One region of the Pseudoalteromonas sp. D15MCD-2 genome, then DNA from elsewhere that is predicted to be linked to it. Evidence: predicted binding sites of a transcription regulator. Region 1 holds the regulator's gene; each other region holds the start of a gene.

What was found. Region 1 encodes FliA, which starts transcription of late flagellar genes. Its sites were predicted from a motif close to CTAAAGNTNNNNNNNNNNNNGCCGATA; they were not measured.
Region 2: AADY36_RS01575 (DUF5610 domain-containing protein) is a predicted target of FliA. The motif match lies at 1,653-1,679, and genes of this name have one in related genera.
Region 3: AADY36_RS10445 (VC2046/SO_2500 family protein) is a predicted target of FliA. The motif match lies at 2,710-2,736, and genes of this name have one in related genera.

What each region holds. Positions count from the first base shown of each region.
Region 1 is NZ_JBCFQE010000001.1:2,633,687-2,638,639, forward strand. Features, by position in the region: gene AADY36_RS12080 (chemotaxis protein CheA) at 1-666, opposite strand, end outside; gene AADY36_RS12085 (protein phosphatase CheZ) at 682-1,449, opposite strand; gene cheY (chemotaxis response regulator CheY) at 1,467-1,850, opposite strand; gene AADY36_RS12095 (RNA polymerase sigma factor FliA) at 1,891-2,601, opposite strand; gene AADY36_RS12100 (MinD/ParA family ATP-binding protein) at 2,628-3,488, opposite strand; gene flhF (flagellar biosynthesis protein FlhF) at 3,481-4,953, opposite strand, start outside.
Region 2 is NZ_JBCFQE010000001.1:351,202-356,154, forward strand. Features, by position in the region: gene AADY36_RS01565 (DUF523 domain-containing protein) at 1-444, shown strand, start outside; gene trmA (tRNA (uridine(54)-C5)-methyltransferase TrmA) at 447-1,544, opposite strand; gene AADY36_RS01575 (DUF5610 domain-containing protein) at 1,709-2,827, shown strand; gene murI (glutamate racemase) at 2,894-3,688, shown strand; gene AADY36_RS01585 (RNA recognition motif domain-containing protein) at 3,651-4,130, opposite strand; rRNA gene AADY36_RS01590 (16S ribosomal RNA) at 4,746-4,953, shown strand, end outside.
Region 3 is NZ_JBCFQE010000001.1:2,278,413-2,283,365, reverse strand. Features, by position in the region: gene AADY36_RS10470 (GGDEF domain-containing protein) at 1-251, shown strand, start outside; gene AADY36_RS10465 (ion channel) at 248-1,228, opposite strand; gene AADY36_RS10460 (M48 family metallopeptidase) at 1,331-2,011, shown strand; partial or broken gene AADY36_RS20870 (pentapeptide repeat-containing protein) at 1,957-2,235, opposite strand; partial or broken gene AADY36_RS20865 (pentapeptide repeat-containing protein) at 2,240-2,476, shown strand; tRNA gene AADY36_RS10455 (tRNA-Tyr) at 2,440-2,524, opposite strand; tRNA gene AADY36_RS10450 (tRNA-Tyr) at 2,574-2,658, opposite strand; gene AADY36_RS10445 (VC2046/SO_2500 family protein) at 2,771-3,286, shown strand; gene AADY36_RS10440 (DUF6172 family protein) at 3,460-3,759, shown strand; gene AADY36_RS10435 (hypothetical protein) at 3,835-4,275, opposite strand; gene cysK (cysteine synthase A) at 4,431-4,953, opposite strand, start outside.

The sequences.
Region 1 (4,953 bases):
ACCTTGCCCTTTGCCATGCAGTTCATCTAGTAAGCTTTCAAATTCGTCTTCGGTGATTTCGTCAATATTTTGAGGCTCAGCGCTGCTATCTGCAAGACCGCCGCCATCAAATAACATATCAAACGCAAACGGGTCATCTTCATCGATATTGTCTGTTGCTGTATCTGCTGTGACTTCAGGCGTATCAACAGCAGGCTCTTCAACTGCGGGTTCTTCAGGTGCAACTGCAACATCCTCTGCTACAGATAAGTCTTCACCTGCAAGCTCTTCTGCGGTTGGTGGCTGACTTAATTTATGAAGGACTTCTAATAGAGCTGGATCTGCAGGCTCTGGCTGTTCGCGATTTTGAATCGTAGCGAACATTTCGTTGATAGTATCGAGAGCCTGTAAAATTACGTCCATTAGTTCTGGTGTTACACTGCGTACACCTTGACGTAATAAATCGAAAACATTCTCTGCACCATGACACGCATCTACAAGCTCAGTCATACTTAAGAAGCCTGCACCACCTTTAACAGTATGGAAGCCTCTAAAAATGGCGTTTAATAGATCTTTGTCTTCTGGGTTGTTTTCAAGCTCGACTAATTGCTCTGACAAAAGCTCTAAGATTTCTCCTGCTTCAACAAGGAAATCCTGTAATATATCTTCATCGACTTCAAAGCTCATGCAGCTACTCTCCTCTTAGAAGCCCAGACTTGATAATAGATCATCGACTTCATCTTGTCCTGAGACAACATCATCGCGAGACTCTTTATCAATAATTGGCCCTTCAGGACCTGCTAGTGTGTCACTTGTTGCAGGTGCTTTTTCTATGGCCTGTTTTTCTTGTTGTTGATGACCATCTTCTTGACTGCCAAACACAGTTAAGAGATTAATTAAACTGTCTTCTACCTCTCGCACCAACTCAATAACACGGCGAATAACTTGTCCGGTTAAATCCTGATAATCCTGCGCCATCAGCACATTAGTCATCAAACCTTGGAGCTCATCGGTTTTGGTATGCGAGTTATTCATGAACTTATCTAAGCTATGACATAACGATTTAAATTCACCGAGTTCAATTTCTCGGTTCATTAAACGATCCCACGTAGGTTTGATTGCGGCAATTTCATCAGCAAGTTGTTGCGCTATTGGTAAACTTGCTTCAACCGCATCCATGGTTTTATTGGCGGCGCTTTCTGTCATTTCCATAACATAATTTAAGCGCTGCTTAGCGTCTGGGATCGCGTCGGTAGTTAAATCAGTGAGACGAGTATCTAGGTCAAAGTTTTTTAACGCTTCATGAAGCTGACGCGTCAATTTGCCGACTTCAGCAAACAACTCTGATTGTTCTTTTGATGCAGCGTCAAGAATGAGCTTATCTGCTTTTTCTTGTTCACCATTTTCAAGATACTCAACAAGTTGACGAGCTTGCTCTAAACTTATTTGAGGCGCAGCAAGTGCTGACATAAGCCTCTCCCCTTAGATTAACCTAAACGTTCAAACACTTTTTCCAATTTGGTTTTAAGTGTCGCAGCAGTGAATGGTTTAACGATATAGCCATTAACACCTGCTTGAGCAGCAGCAACAATTTGTTCTTTTTTCGCTTCAGCTGTCACCATTAATACAGGAATATGCTTAAGGCTATCATCAGCACGAATTGCACGTAACAAATCAATACCTTGCATACCAGGCATGTTCCAATCTGTTACAACAAAATCAAATTCTTGATTTTGTAGCATTGGCAATGCTGTTGAACCGTCGTCAGCTTCCTGCACATTGGTAAAACCTAAATCCCTTAATAGATTTTTAATGATACGTCTCATTGTAGAAAAATCATCAACAACAAGAATTTTCATGTTTTTATCCAAAACATCCTCCGGTGAGGTTTGAACCTTTATTTACTTACTACTAATTAATCCAGTCATTGATTTTTGCTTTGAGCTTAATCATCGCCTGACCATGTATTTGACTCACACGCGACTCGCTAACATCGAGTATGTGTCCTATTTCTTTTAAGTTCATTTCGTCGTTGTAGTACAAAGACAAAACGAGAGCATCTCTTTCTGGTAACGATTGGATAGCCGTTAATAGAGACTGGTTAAACCGCTCATTTTTAACGTTATTAAACGGTTTGTCTAGTCCTAAATCCTGACCTACTGGTGTGATGACGTCTTCATCTACACCTAAATCTTCAATACCTAATACTTTACTCGAATTTACATCATGTAGAATATGATGGTACTCATCTAGCGTAATATCAAGTTTTTCAGCGACTTCAGTATCTTTGGGCTCACGATTTAACGTGCTTTCTAATTCGGAAATGGTTTCAGCCACAAGGCGGGCATTTCGGTGAACTGAGCGTGGCGCCCAGTCACCTCTACGAATTTCGTCTAACATCGCACCACGAATACGAATTCCAGCGAAGGTTTCGAAACTAGCACCTTTGCTAGCATCAAAGTTTTTTGACGCTTCAATTAGGCCTATCATGCCTGATTGAATTAAATCATCGAGTTGCACACTGGCAGGTAAACGAGCAATTAGATGGCACGCCACTTTTTTGACTAAAGAGGCATGTTTTTCGACAATCGCATTTAAATTCTGTGCTGATTGATATCCCATCGCTTTATTCACCGATGTTGTCATAGTTAGCCGTTTACTAGTTTTTCAATAAAAAATTCTAAATGGCCAGACGGTTGATTAGGGATCGGCCACTTAACTGCTTTTGTTGCTAATGTTTTAAACGCCACCGCTGCCGGTGAGTTCGGGAATAATTCAACAATCACCTTTTGACGTCGCGTAGATTTACGCATGTTCTCGTCATAAGGAATGGTTGCTACCAACTCCATTGAAACATCTAAAAAACGATCCGTTACTTTTGAAAGTTTAGCAAATAATTCTTGCCCTTCACGCAAACTGCGCACCATATTGGCAACAATTTTAAATTTATATACGCCATGCTCACGGCTAAGCACTTTAATAAGTGCGTAAGCATCAGTAATTGAGGTAGGTTCATCGCATACAACCACAACAACGTCTTGGGCTGCACGAGAAAAGCTTAATACCATGTCAGAAATACCTGCGGCGGTATCAACAATTAATATATCAAATTCGGTGTTTAACTCGCTAAAAGCGCGAATAAGGCCTGCATGCTCAGATGGCGTTAATTCAACCATACTTTGTGAACCAGACGTCGCTGGTACAATTTTGATGCCCGCAGGGCCTTCAACAAGAATTTCGTCAAGCTCACACTCGCCTGACAAAACATGAGATAAATTACGTTCAACACGAAGGCCAAGCATTACGTCACAGTTTGCCAAACCTAAATCGGCATCTAATACTAATACACGATTTCCTTGCTGACCTAATGCGATTGCGGTATTGAGTGAAACGTTGGTTTTACCCACTCCACCTTTACCGCCAGTAACAGCGATAACTTTAACGCCACTATTATTATTTTGATTCATTTTGCGCAGGCCGCTTGCTTGATCTAATACTGTGTTAATCATACATCCCTACTGTGTTCGACGCTACTGCTTGACGTCTTGAATGTTGTGCTTTTGCTCGTTTTAAATACAATTGTTCAGCTTTTTTCACTAGTTTTTCAGCATTCGCTACGCGAATATCCTCAGGAACGCGCTGACCGTTAGTAAGATACCCTATTGGCAGGCGATTTTGAATCGCTATGCTAATAATCTCACCTAAACTTAAAGATTCATCCAATTTAGTGAAGATACAGCCACTTAGGTGAACCTTTTTAAAGTGTCTTACGGTTTCTTGCAACACATTTATCTGTGCTGTAGCACTTAATACTAAATAACTACGAATATCAACACGCTGATTACGCATTAGGGTATTTAACTGCTCAGTTAAACGTAAATCACGTTGGCTCATACCCGCTGTGTCTATTAATACTAGACGCTTATTACGTAAATGGTATAACACTTCAGCTAATTCATTCGCATCTTTTACCTGCTTAACACCACAGCCAATAATACGACCATAAGTAGCCAATTGTTCGTAGGCACCAATTCTGTAGGTATCAGTGGTGATCAACGCCACTTTATCAGCACCATATTTTTGTGCACCCAGTGCAGCTAATTTTGCAACTGTGGTTGTTTTACCAACGCCTGTTGGACCCACTAACGCAAATACACCGCCTTGACGCAGAATTTCGTTATTAGTGGTATGCATTTGGTTTTCAACCATTTGCAGAAGTGCTTGCCACGCTTGTTGACGTGATACGTCGTCAGGAATGAAACAAGCCATTTGCTCTGCAACATCACGTTCAATACCCATACCTGCTAAGCGGTCAATCATACATGCACGAGTCGGATCACGGCGTGCCATATCTTGTTGCATTAAGCCAGATACTTGGTGTTCAAGTAATTGACGAATCGCATTCATTTCTTCACGCATGGTCGTCATTTCTGATTGATTCGCAGGTGCTGAGTTTTTGTGCTCGGCTGGTGAATCTAAATCATCAAAACCAGAATCTAAGTCGTCATCAAAACCTAAGCTATGTGCTTGAGTTTGTACACGAGGTGCTGCTTGCTGTTGATAACGAGGAGCTTGCTTATATTCAGGCTGTTGCTGCTCAAAGCTTGGCTCTTTTGGTTGATAGTGTTCACTCGTATCAATACCAGATTGACTAAACATTGACGCAAGCTCTGGCGAACGAGGGCGTGGGGCTTGACGCTCAAGTAACGCTTGTAGGCTATCAGCAACTTTCGCTTGCGGCTCAGGTTTAGCACGCATTGGCTCAGGTTTAACAAAGTTATGCTGTGGAGCAGGTGCTGATTGTGCCACTGCTGATTGTGCCACTGCTGATTGTGCCACTGCTGGTTTAGCTTCGGCTTTCGGGGCTGCTTTGTCGTAATCAACAGCTGCAACGATTTCAACGCCGTTAGCAAGCTTTTTGTTCGACATAATAACCGCATCAACACCTAGTTCATCTTTCACTTCTTTCAGTGC
Region 2 (4,953 bases), 2.3 Mb from region 1:
CTATTAGTTTCAAGCTGTTTGTTAGGAAATCCTGTTCGTTATGACGGGCAATCGCAAAATTTACTCCATCCTGGTTTAGAAACTCTTAAACAGCAAGGAAGGCTCGTTGCATTCTGCCCTGAAGTAGCTGGTGGCTTACCTACACCAAGGCCGCCTGCAGAAATCAAAGCGGGTAGAGTACTTACCAAAGATGCACAAGATGTCACAGTACAGTTTGCTTATGGCGCAGAACAAGCACTTAAGCTTTGCAAAAAGCAGGGCATTCGCTATGCGCTGTTAAAAGAATCAAGCCCTTCATGTGGTCGCAATACTATTTACGATGGTAGTCATTCAGGAAAGAAAATTTCAGGGATGGGATTAACTGCAAAGCTGTTAACCGACAATAATATAGCTGTATACAGCGAGCAGCAGTTGCCAGCGCTATTTGCTGCGCTGGCAGATTGATTTTATTTACGTTGTAAAAACACACCTGATTCGATGTGGTGGGTGTAAGGGAATTGGTCAAAAATCGCAAAACGTTTTACTTCATGGGTTTTGCATAAGTGATCAAGGTCACGCTCTAAGGTATCTGGGTTACACGAGATATAAATAATATTGTCGTAGTTCGCAACTAGGTCACACGTTAGCGTGTCCATGCCTGCACGTGGTGGATCCACTAAAATTGTTTGGCAGTTATAGCTTTTCAGGTCTATACCATCTAAACGAGAGAAAGTACGTTCGCCTTTCATTGCTTGGGTGAACTCTTCACTCGACATACGAATGATATCTAAGTTCTCAACCTTGTTCTGTGCGATATTGTATTGCGCTGAGTAAACCGATGATTTTGAAATCTCAGTGGCTAATACGCGGTCGAATGAGCCTGCAAGAGCAATCGAAAAGTTACCATTCCCACAATATAACTCCAGTAAGTCATTATTGAGTGGTTGGCAAAGGGCTTGTGCCCACTCTAGCATCTTGATGTTTACTTTAGCATTCGGTTGCGTAAAGCTATTTTCGACTTGTTGATAAATAAGCTCTTTACCGTTTACGTTTAAACGCTCGATAACATAGTCATTACCAATCACTTCTTTTTGCTTACGAGCACGACCAATAAAATCAATCTTAAACTGTGTGCTCAGTTTTGCTTTAAGCTCTTTAATTGCTTGTAGCCACTGCTCATCTAGTTGTTTGTGATACAACAAGCTAACAAGGATCTCACCACTTAAGCTTGAAAGGTAATCGATTTGAAACAGCTTACGGCGCAGAACTTCATTGCCTTTTAAGTTTTCGATCATCGCTTGCATCACTTCACCCACTAAAGGTGCTGCAGGGTCAAACTCATCAACGCGGATCTTTTCTTTAGTTTGTTGATCAAACATGATGTGAAACAGGTCTTCACCTTCATGCCAAACACGAAACTCTGCACGTTGGCGGTAATGAATAGGATCAGAGCTGAACACTTCTAATTTTTCGACCCCAAAACGTCGAAACTGTGAGGTGATGCGCTGCTCTTTCTCACTCAATTGTGCATCGTATTGAGTTGTATCAATTTTTATAACCGCCATGGCTGATTACCTTTTATCTCTTAGCTTTATAACGGCGCTATTGTAGGGAGCGCTGAGGATTTGTCTAGTTTTGTTATTTATTTTAGTGTCGTTTTTTTATACAAAAAACTTAAGTTTTGTGGTTTTTGGCCGATAATGAGTTAACCATAACATGGAGTCGGATCATGAAAATTGGCAACCTAGGCTATATGCCTAATACAAATGTGAATAAATACAATGGTAAACAGGCACTGCAGCAGCCTACCATTCAAAATCGTCAAGATAGTTATCAGCAACGCGGCAGAGAGCTCGCGGCAAAAGTTCTTGATGATAAACTTGCTGAGGCACTAGGTTTACCTAAAGCCGAAGAGAAAAAAGATAAACCCTTGTTCGACTTTGAAGAGATCGTGAAAAACGTACTCGACTTTGTTGGCGGCGCACTTCGTAAAGCAAAAGCCGATGGTGCTGATGATGAAAAACTCAAAGGCATGCTAGGTGATGCACGTAAAGGTGTGCAAATGGGCATCGACGATGCGTATGATGAGCTTAAAGAGTCAGGTATTCTTAACGATGACATCGAAGAGGGTATCGAAAAGTCTAAAGAAGGTATCTTTAAAGGTATTGATGAATTAGAAGAAGACTTGTTCAATCCTAAACCTAATGCGGTTTCAGTAAGCCAAGCTCAATACATCAGTTTAAGTAATAACGCAGAGTACACTTTCACCACCGCTGAAGGTGACGAAGTAAGTATTAGCTTTGCTGATGCATACGAAAGTAAGTCTGCAAGCAGTTATAGCAAAAATGGCGACAACGAAGCCTTTGTCAGTGAGTCTTCGCAATCACGAGATTTATCATTCTCGATGTCGGTCAATGGTGATTTAAATGAGCAAGAGCAGCAAGCTATCAATGAATTGATGGAAGATTTGCAGAGTGTTAGCGAAACATTCTTCTCTGGTTCATTAGAAGATGCCTTTGAACAAGCTAAAGAGCTTAACTTAGGTAACGAGCAACTCGTTGGCTTTACGATGGATCTGAAACAAACCAAAACAGTAGCAGCGATTAAAGGCTATGAAGAATATAAACCAGCCCCTGAAAAAGAAGTTGCTGAGAAAATAGCGCCATTTAATGACGACTTGAAACAGGCGTTTAATAAAGCGGGTGACATTGGTTTGCAAAATGAACTGGCTGGCATCTTACAATGGTTAAACCAAGATAAAGAAGAAGTCAGTAAGCTGGTGGATTATACCAAAGCAATGTTTGAGCAAATGAATAAGCTTCGCTCGGCAACAGAAGAAGAGGCTTAGTCCTTTCTTTCTTTTTATAAAGCTGCATGGCAAACTGCTGACCTTTGATGATCCGAGGTAAGCAGTTTGTCAGTTCATATAATGGTGTTTGATTCTGGTATAGGTGGAACAACCGTACTTGAACAGATCCAAGTATTGATCCCAGATGCTGATTATAGTTATTTTATGGACAATGCTTTATTGCCTTATGGCGCGCAAAGTCAGCAAACGATCATAGCCCGCCTTTTTGCGCTACTACAGTTTATCGAAACAGCAAACTTAAACGTTGATATCCTAGTTATTGCGTGTAATACCGCCTCTACCTCTGCCTTAGAAACTATTCGCCAGCACACAAATATAGAAGTTGTCGGGGTAGTACCTGCGATAAAACCCGCTTGCGCTATAAGTAACAGCAAACATATTGGTTTACTGGCAACACCATCAACCATCAAGAGTCGCTATACTGCAAACTTAATTAGTAATCATAGCCAAGACACACAAGTGAGCTTATATGGCTCAACTGAGCTGGTAGAAATTGCTGAAACACTATTTCATACGCAGAAAATCAATGAAGCAAAGCTTGAGAATGTATTGAGTGATTTAGCGATAGCAGAAGATATAGATGTATTGGTACTTGGCTGTACACACTTTCCATTACTAGCCAGAGCGATTAGTGACTACTATAAACAACAGATCTTCCTTATTGACTCAGGCAAAGCGATTGCTAAGCGCGTTGAAAGTTTAATTGCTCTACGAGGCTTTACTCTTACTACAGATAAAAAAAAGCCGCTGCACTATTATGCAACGGCTCCTATTGGTCATTCGCAATTAAGCGTTGAGCTTATTACGCTGACTGATCAGATCCCTCACGAAAGCTGTTAGCTTCGTTCTCTTGTTTTTGTTTTGCTTCACGCACTTTTAAAGTACGTTGTTGGAATTCGCTATCATTTAATTGATTGATTGCTTTATCTGCATCAGCTTCAGCCATTTCAACAAAACCAAAGCCACGACGTTTACCTGTATTTTTATCTTTTAATAAACGTACATTGAAAACTTTGCCTTGTTCTTCGAATAAAGCACGAACAACACCTTCATTAGCACGATAAGGTAGGTTGCCAACATAAAGTGTTTTTGTTTTTACTTCGGCCTCCTCACTTGACGCTGATGAAAGTGCTGCAATAACTAAAGCACCAATTAATAAGCCTGCACCAAATAGCAATGCTGGGTCTAAAGCTAAGCTTGCAAGTGCGAACTTAACAACCACAAAACCTAAAACAGCAAGAATAACGGAGAAAAGAAAAGATTTTTGATCGGGTAATTTCATTTTGATCTACCAATAAACAAGAAATAAACATTAATTTAACATTGTGAACTTGCTATCTTAACGAGTTAAATGAACATAGCAATGAAATTTGCATTAAATTATGAATATTGGCTTAAAAAACAGCCATAATAGCGACCGTTTTTGCTGTTTTCGGTAAATTTAGTTCGCTTTTTGAGCGAACAGTAAAAAGATCGAAAAAAAGTGTTGATCTGTTTTTGGATCTCCCTATAATGCGACCCCACTGACACGGCGGGCAGCAACGAAAGATGCTGAACAACGTAGCAGAGAGTTAAGTAAAACTTCGGTTTCAAATAATCGAAAGAAAGTTTGAAATTAAGTGTTGACTCGAAAAATTAAGGATGTATTATACGCATCCCTAGCGACAACGTCGCAACGTTCTTTAACAATATAAAGCAATCATCTGTGTGGGCACTCGTACAGATTGAGTTCTAACAGCAGATTCTAGTTCGCTAGATGACGCAAACAAATTTAGAGTCTCAATTGAACTGAGTGACCAACGGAAACAAGTTTACTTGTTTCAGCACAGTCAATTCGATTCGAAAGAATCAAAATTCAGAATTCATTGAGCACGAAACTTCGGTTTCAAAAAACTTTTAATTGAAGAGTTTGATCATGGCTCAGATTGAACGCTGGCGGCAGGCCTAACACATGCAAGTCGAGCGGAAACGAAGAGGTGCTTGCACCTTTGGCGTCGAGCGGCGGACGGGTGAGTAATGCTTGGGAATATGCCTTATGGTGGGGGACAACAGTTGGAAACGACTGCTAATACCGCATGATGTCTACGGACCAAAGTGGGGGACCT
Region 3 (4,953 bases), 360 kb from region 1:
TTGATATACCGTGCCGCTATGGAGGGGATGAGTTTTGTATCATTTTACCTGATTGCGAGTTAGATAGCGCTTTTAGTATTTGCGAAAAACTTATAGCCGCATTTGAACAACAATACCCTGAGCTGCATTTAAGCTTTGGTCTTATTGCAGCACCGCTTGATAGCACAGTAGATGCTGAAGAGTTAATTAATCGTGCCGACAAAAAAATGTATCAGGCAAAAGAGCATAAGGGTTCATACATCATGCGTTAGCGAGTCATGCGCTTTACAAAAACAACGACGAATAAAGCGAGCGAGAAGCTACCACAAAATGCTTCTATGGCTGCGATTAACCTCGAAAAACCTATTGGCGTAATGTCACCATAGCCAAGCGTTGTAAAAGTCACCACGCTGAAATAAAAACTATTCAGTAAGGCCGACAAATTGCTTTGAAATGAGTTTTCAAAGCTCAGTTGCATCACAGAATCTTGATAACTAACCCCGAATAAGAAATAACAAAATGCACAGCAAATAATGAGTGACAGACTAAAGCGAATGACATTTTCGGGCTTTTCGCCATAACCACATAACATATCTATAAAGCTAGAAGTAATTTGCTTGGTTGAGCCTTTTCGGTATTGCGCATGACGCATTCTTAATTCTTTGTAGGTGAAGTTACCGGCGAGCTCAAAAAGCCCTTGATGTTCAGAGGCTTTTCTTAAATTGCGATATATTTCTTCAGATTGCTCAAATAAGTCTCGTGCTTCATCATGCTGCTTATTTTTACGAGCTTTAAATGCAGCCGCTTCTTGTAATAATTGGTTACCCAATTCGATATTATCAATTCTGCTGTCGTTGAGCTTAATACCTAGTAAGTTGGTATTTTTTAAATCACAGTAATGCAAACTCGCGCTATGTAAATTAGCTTTCATTAATGAAGCATTGGCGATTTTATTATTAAATAGGTGAGCGCCCGTTAAATTCGCACGATAAAAATTACAATAGGAGAGATCATAACCTTCTTCGTCATCCTGCTTTATTAAGTTAAGTCCTGAAAGGTTCGCTCTTTGCAATTGCAGGCCTTCTAATAAGCCACCTTTTTTTGCATAGCGCTCTAATTTTTGGGTTAGATCTAGCCCTGATTTATCAAATTTACTATCATGCCAAAAGCAAAATCCAGAGCCCATATCTGTTTCTTGGCACTTGTTACCTGTTGGTGAGGTATAACTACAACATGGTTTGTCAGGCATAAAGGTGAAAACTTATTTTTGAGTCATCTTTATAGATTAGCAGCTATTTAGCAGGGTAAAATGGAATCTCTTATTTTTATTAATCGAATTGGCTGACCTTTGTTGGATTACACCCTAAAGCGTAGTAAGCGCAGAACAACCGTCGCAATTAAAGTTGCCAAGCAGAAATTGACCGTTTATGCGCCTTTTTATGTTCCACAAACTGAAATAGATGCTTGGCTAAAGACCAAGCAAGATTGGGTCGCTGAACAAATAGCAAAACAATCCATTCATGCTGAACGCCGTCAACTACCATTAGTAAACGCCACTATTAAGTTGTTTGGGCAAAACGTGCCGATAGTATTCGCTAAAGGCCCGAAAAGCATGTGGCAACAAGATGCACAGTCTCAGCTTACCTTATCAATATCATCACGCGTCAAACATCAAGAAGCTAACTACCTAGCTTTGCTTGAGCAGTTTTTACATGAAAAGCTTGAAAGCTATATTGAAATGCGTGTTCATGATTATTGTTTGCAGATGTCAGAAACATTACCGACAAAGCTTAAAATTCAACATTATAAACGTCGTTGGGGCAGTTGTAATAAACGCCGCGAGCTGACTTTTAATTTACATTTAGCAAGTGCGCCAACCTGGGTGATTGATTATGTGGTTGTACATGAGCTTGCGCATCTTTTACATATGAACCATAGCGCTAAGTTTTGGCAACGTGTGAACCAGTTTTATCCAAATTATAAAAAAGCCGAGCAATGGTTAAAAGCAAATGGAAGTAGTTTGAGTTGGTAGCTTAAGTTAGCGAGAGTAAAGTTAGCGAGAGTAAAGTTAGCGAGAGTAAAGTTAGCGAGAGTAAAGTTAGCGAGAGTAAAGTTAGCGAGAGTAAAGTTAGCGAGAGTAAAGTTAGCGAGAGTAAAGTTAGCGAGAGTAAAGTTAGCGAGAGTAAAGTTAGCGAGAGTAAAGTTAGCGAGAGTAAAGTTAGCGAGAGTAAAGTTAGCGAGAGTAAAGTTAGCGAGAGTAAAGTTAGCGAGAGTAAAGCTAGAAAGAGTAAAGCTAGAAAGAGTAAAGCTAGAAAGAGTAAAGCTAGAAAGAGTAAAGCTAGAAAGAGTAAAGCTAGAAAGAGTAAAGCTAGAAAGAGTAAAGCTAGAAAGAGTAAAGCTAGAAAGAGTAAAGCTAGAAAGAGTAAAGCTAGAAAGAGTAAAGCTAGAAAGAGTAAAGAGTGGTGGAGGGAGCTGGATTCGAACCAGCGAAGGCTGAGCCGTCAGATTTACAGTCTGATCCCTTTGGCCGCTCGGGAACCCCTCCACACAAATTTTTACTATTGCATTTGGCCCCACTTTTCTAAGAAGGAAAGTGGTGGAGGGAGCTGGATTCGAACCAGCGAAGGCTGAGCCGTCAGATTTACAGTCTGATCCCTTTGGCCGCTCGGGAACCCCTCCAATGCAACGGCGCTGATAATAGCAAACTTATTATTTAAGTAAAGAAAAAAACTAAAGAAAAATGCATAAATGCCGATAACTGGTTAATCAAGAAACTATTTGGCTAAAGACTATGCAAATTGATGATTTGTTGCTCACAGAGAGCCAACTCGATAATCGTCTAAATAAAAGTGTTCACGAGCACCGCTCTGGAGAATTTGCTTTATTACTAGCTATGCTTTCTCATGATGCGCTCGATTTTAGCCAGTTTCACCTGCCAAAAACTGAATTAAGCAACCCTGAAGTATCTGAATCTGCTTTGCGCACCGAGTTAGGTGCAGGCCCCACACAACCATTAGCTCCCGAACAGTTTGATATGCTGATTGGGCAAGAAAATGCACTTAGACTATTGCAAGGTGGTTTATCAGACATCAGATTACGTCATTGTTTAAACCCAGAGCCACTGAATGTTCGTGATGATAAGCAACATGTGCCGCTAGAAGTGATTGATAACTGTGAGCCTGCAGTTAGAAAACGCTTTTATGAAAAAAATAAACCCGTTGAGCGCCCACAAATCGATGCAGCTGCATTTTATGATAGCCTTACTGACGAGGCGATACATCAACCTCTTCATTTAGCTACAGCTTAGGTATAAGTGGCTTAATCGAAATGTCATAGACTTCGAATACACTAAGAATAAGCTAAGAATAGACTTATATTTAAGTAAAACTGCAAAAAGTACAGCTAAATTAAGATGTGCTTGTTATAATAGCAGTCTATGGCTTTATGCCATTGTCATTGAACCAAGTTACTAGGACTATAATGAAGAAAACATTCACGCTAAACCACGAGAAAATTAAATATCCTCGTATGGTTGATGCAGCCAAGCACGAAGTAAAAAAATACTTAAAACGTGAGCGTAATAAAACACTCCCAGCAGGCGCCGACTATTGGGCGTTTGACTGTAAGTTTGGTGAATCAGCGGATGAGGCCAATGTCGTTCACGTGGCAGAGATTAATAAATGTATTAGCGATATCGAAGCAAAACAGCTTACATCGTTTTACGTTGAAATCTTAGCGCGTCCTGCACAGCGTCAACATCAAGAGTTTGACGAAGAGTAATATCCATACTGTTCTGCAGTAATACTCTTTCAAAAAAAAGGGCCCTTCAGGCCCTTTTTTAGTTTTCGTAATTAATTATCGCGCAAATGGATCGGCATTAATTTTTTCAATGTACCACTTGCCTTTTTTACGCATCATTTTCACACTGCGCATATCATCAATTTTCTTACCATTAAAATAACCCGTAAAAATCAAATTGATGTTAGCTTTATCGCCATATTGTTCGCGTAGACTCATGTTAGTCATATCGACTTCAATCACCACTTCATCGTATTGCATATTAACCAGGTTACGTGCGAACTGCCCAGCGGTGCCATAAGATTTCATAATTCTCGCCATTTTAGGCGTGGCATATTCCATCGCAAGATTTAAATCGTTTTGGTTGTATAAAGCATCAAAATAGAGAGTCGCTACATTACCTGGGGTGTTTTTTTCGCCCTTTGGTGCGTCTTCAGAACCGCAACCGAAAAGAATGCTGCTACTTAGAAGGATAATAGTTAAAAGTATATTTTTCATTGTTGTAGTTTTACGAGTGAACTTAAAATTAAGTGTGTGACTAAATGAGCATGATGTAAAGTTAACTCGGTAAAATTATTGGTTTTATTTATTGTAGATAATAAAAAAGGATGCGTGTTTGCATCCTTTTTTAACAACTAAGAGATTCTTAGTGGTTACTGAACAAGCTCTTTATCGCTGAACTCTTCAGCAAATAATGGGCTAGATAAGTAACGCTCAGTCGCACTTGGTAAAATTACCACAATGTTCTTGTCTGCGTTTTCAGGTTTTTCAGCAAGGCGTTTTGCCGCAACTACTGCAGCACCAGAAGAAATACCCACTAAAATCCCTTCGTTTTTCATTAGTTCATGAGCCATAGCAATCGCATCTTCATTTGATACTTGCTCTGCAGCGTCCACAACTTCTAAATCAAGGTTGCCAGGGATGAAGCCTGCACCGATACCTTGGATTTTATGAGGGCCCGGTTTAACTTCTTCACCAGCTAAGGTTTGGCTAATAACTGGTGAGTTAGTTGGTTCAACAGCAACTGATTGTACATTTAACCCTTTTTCTAGTTTAAGGTAACGGCTAACACCTGTAATAGTACCACCTGTACCAACACCCGCTACGAAGATATCGATTTTACCGTCCATTGCTTCATAGATTTCAGGGCCCGTTGTTTCAAAGTGAATTTTCGGG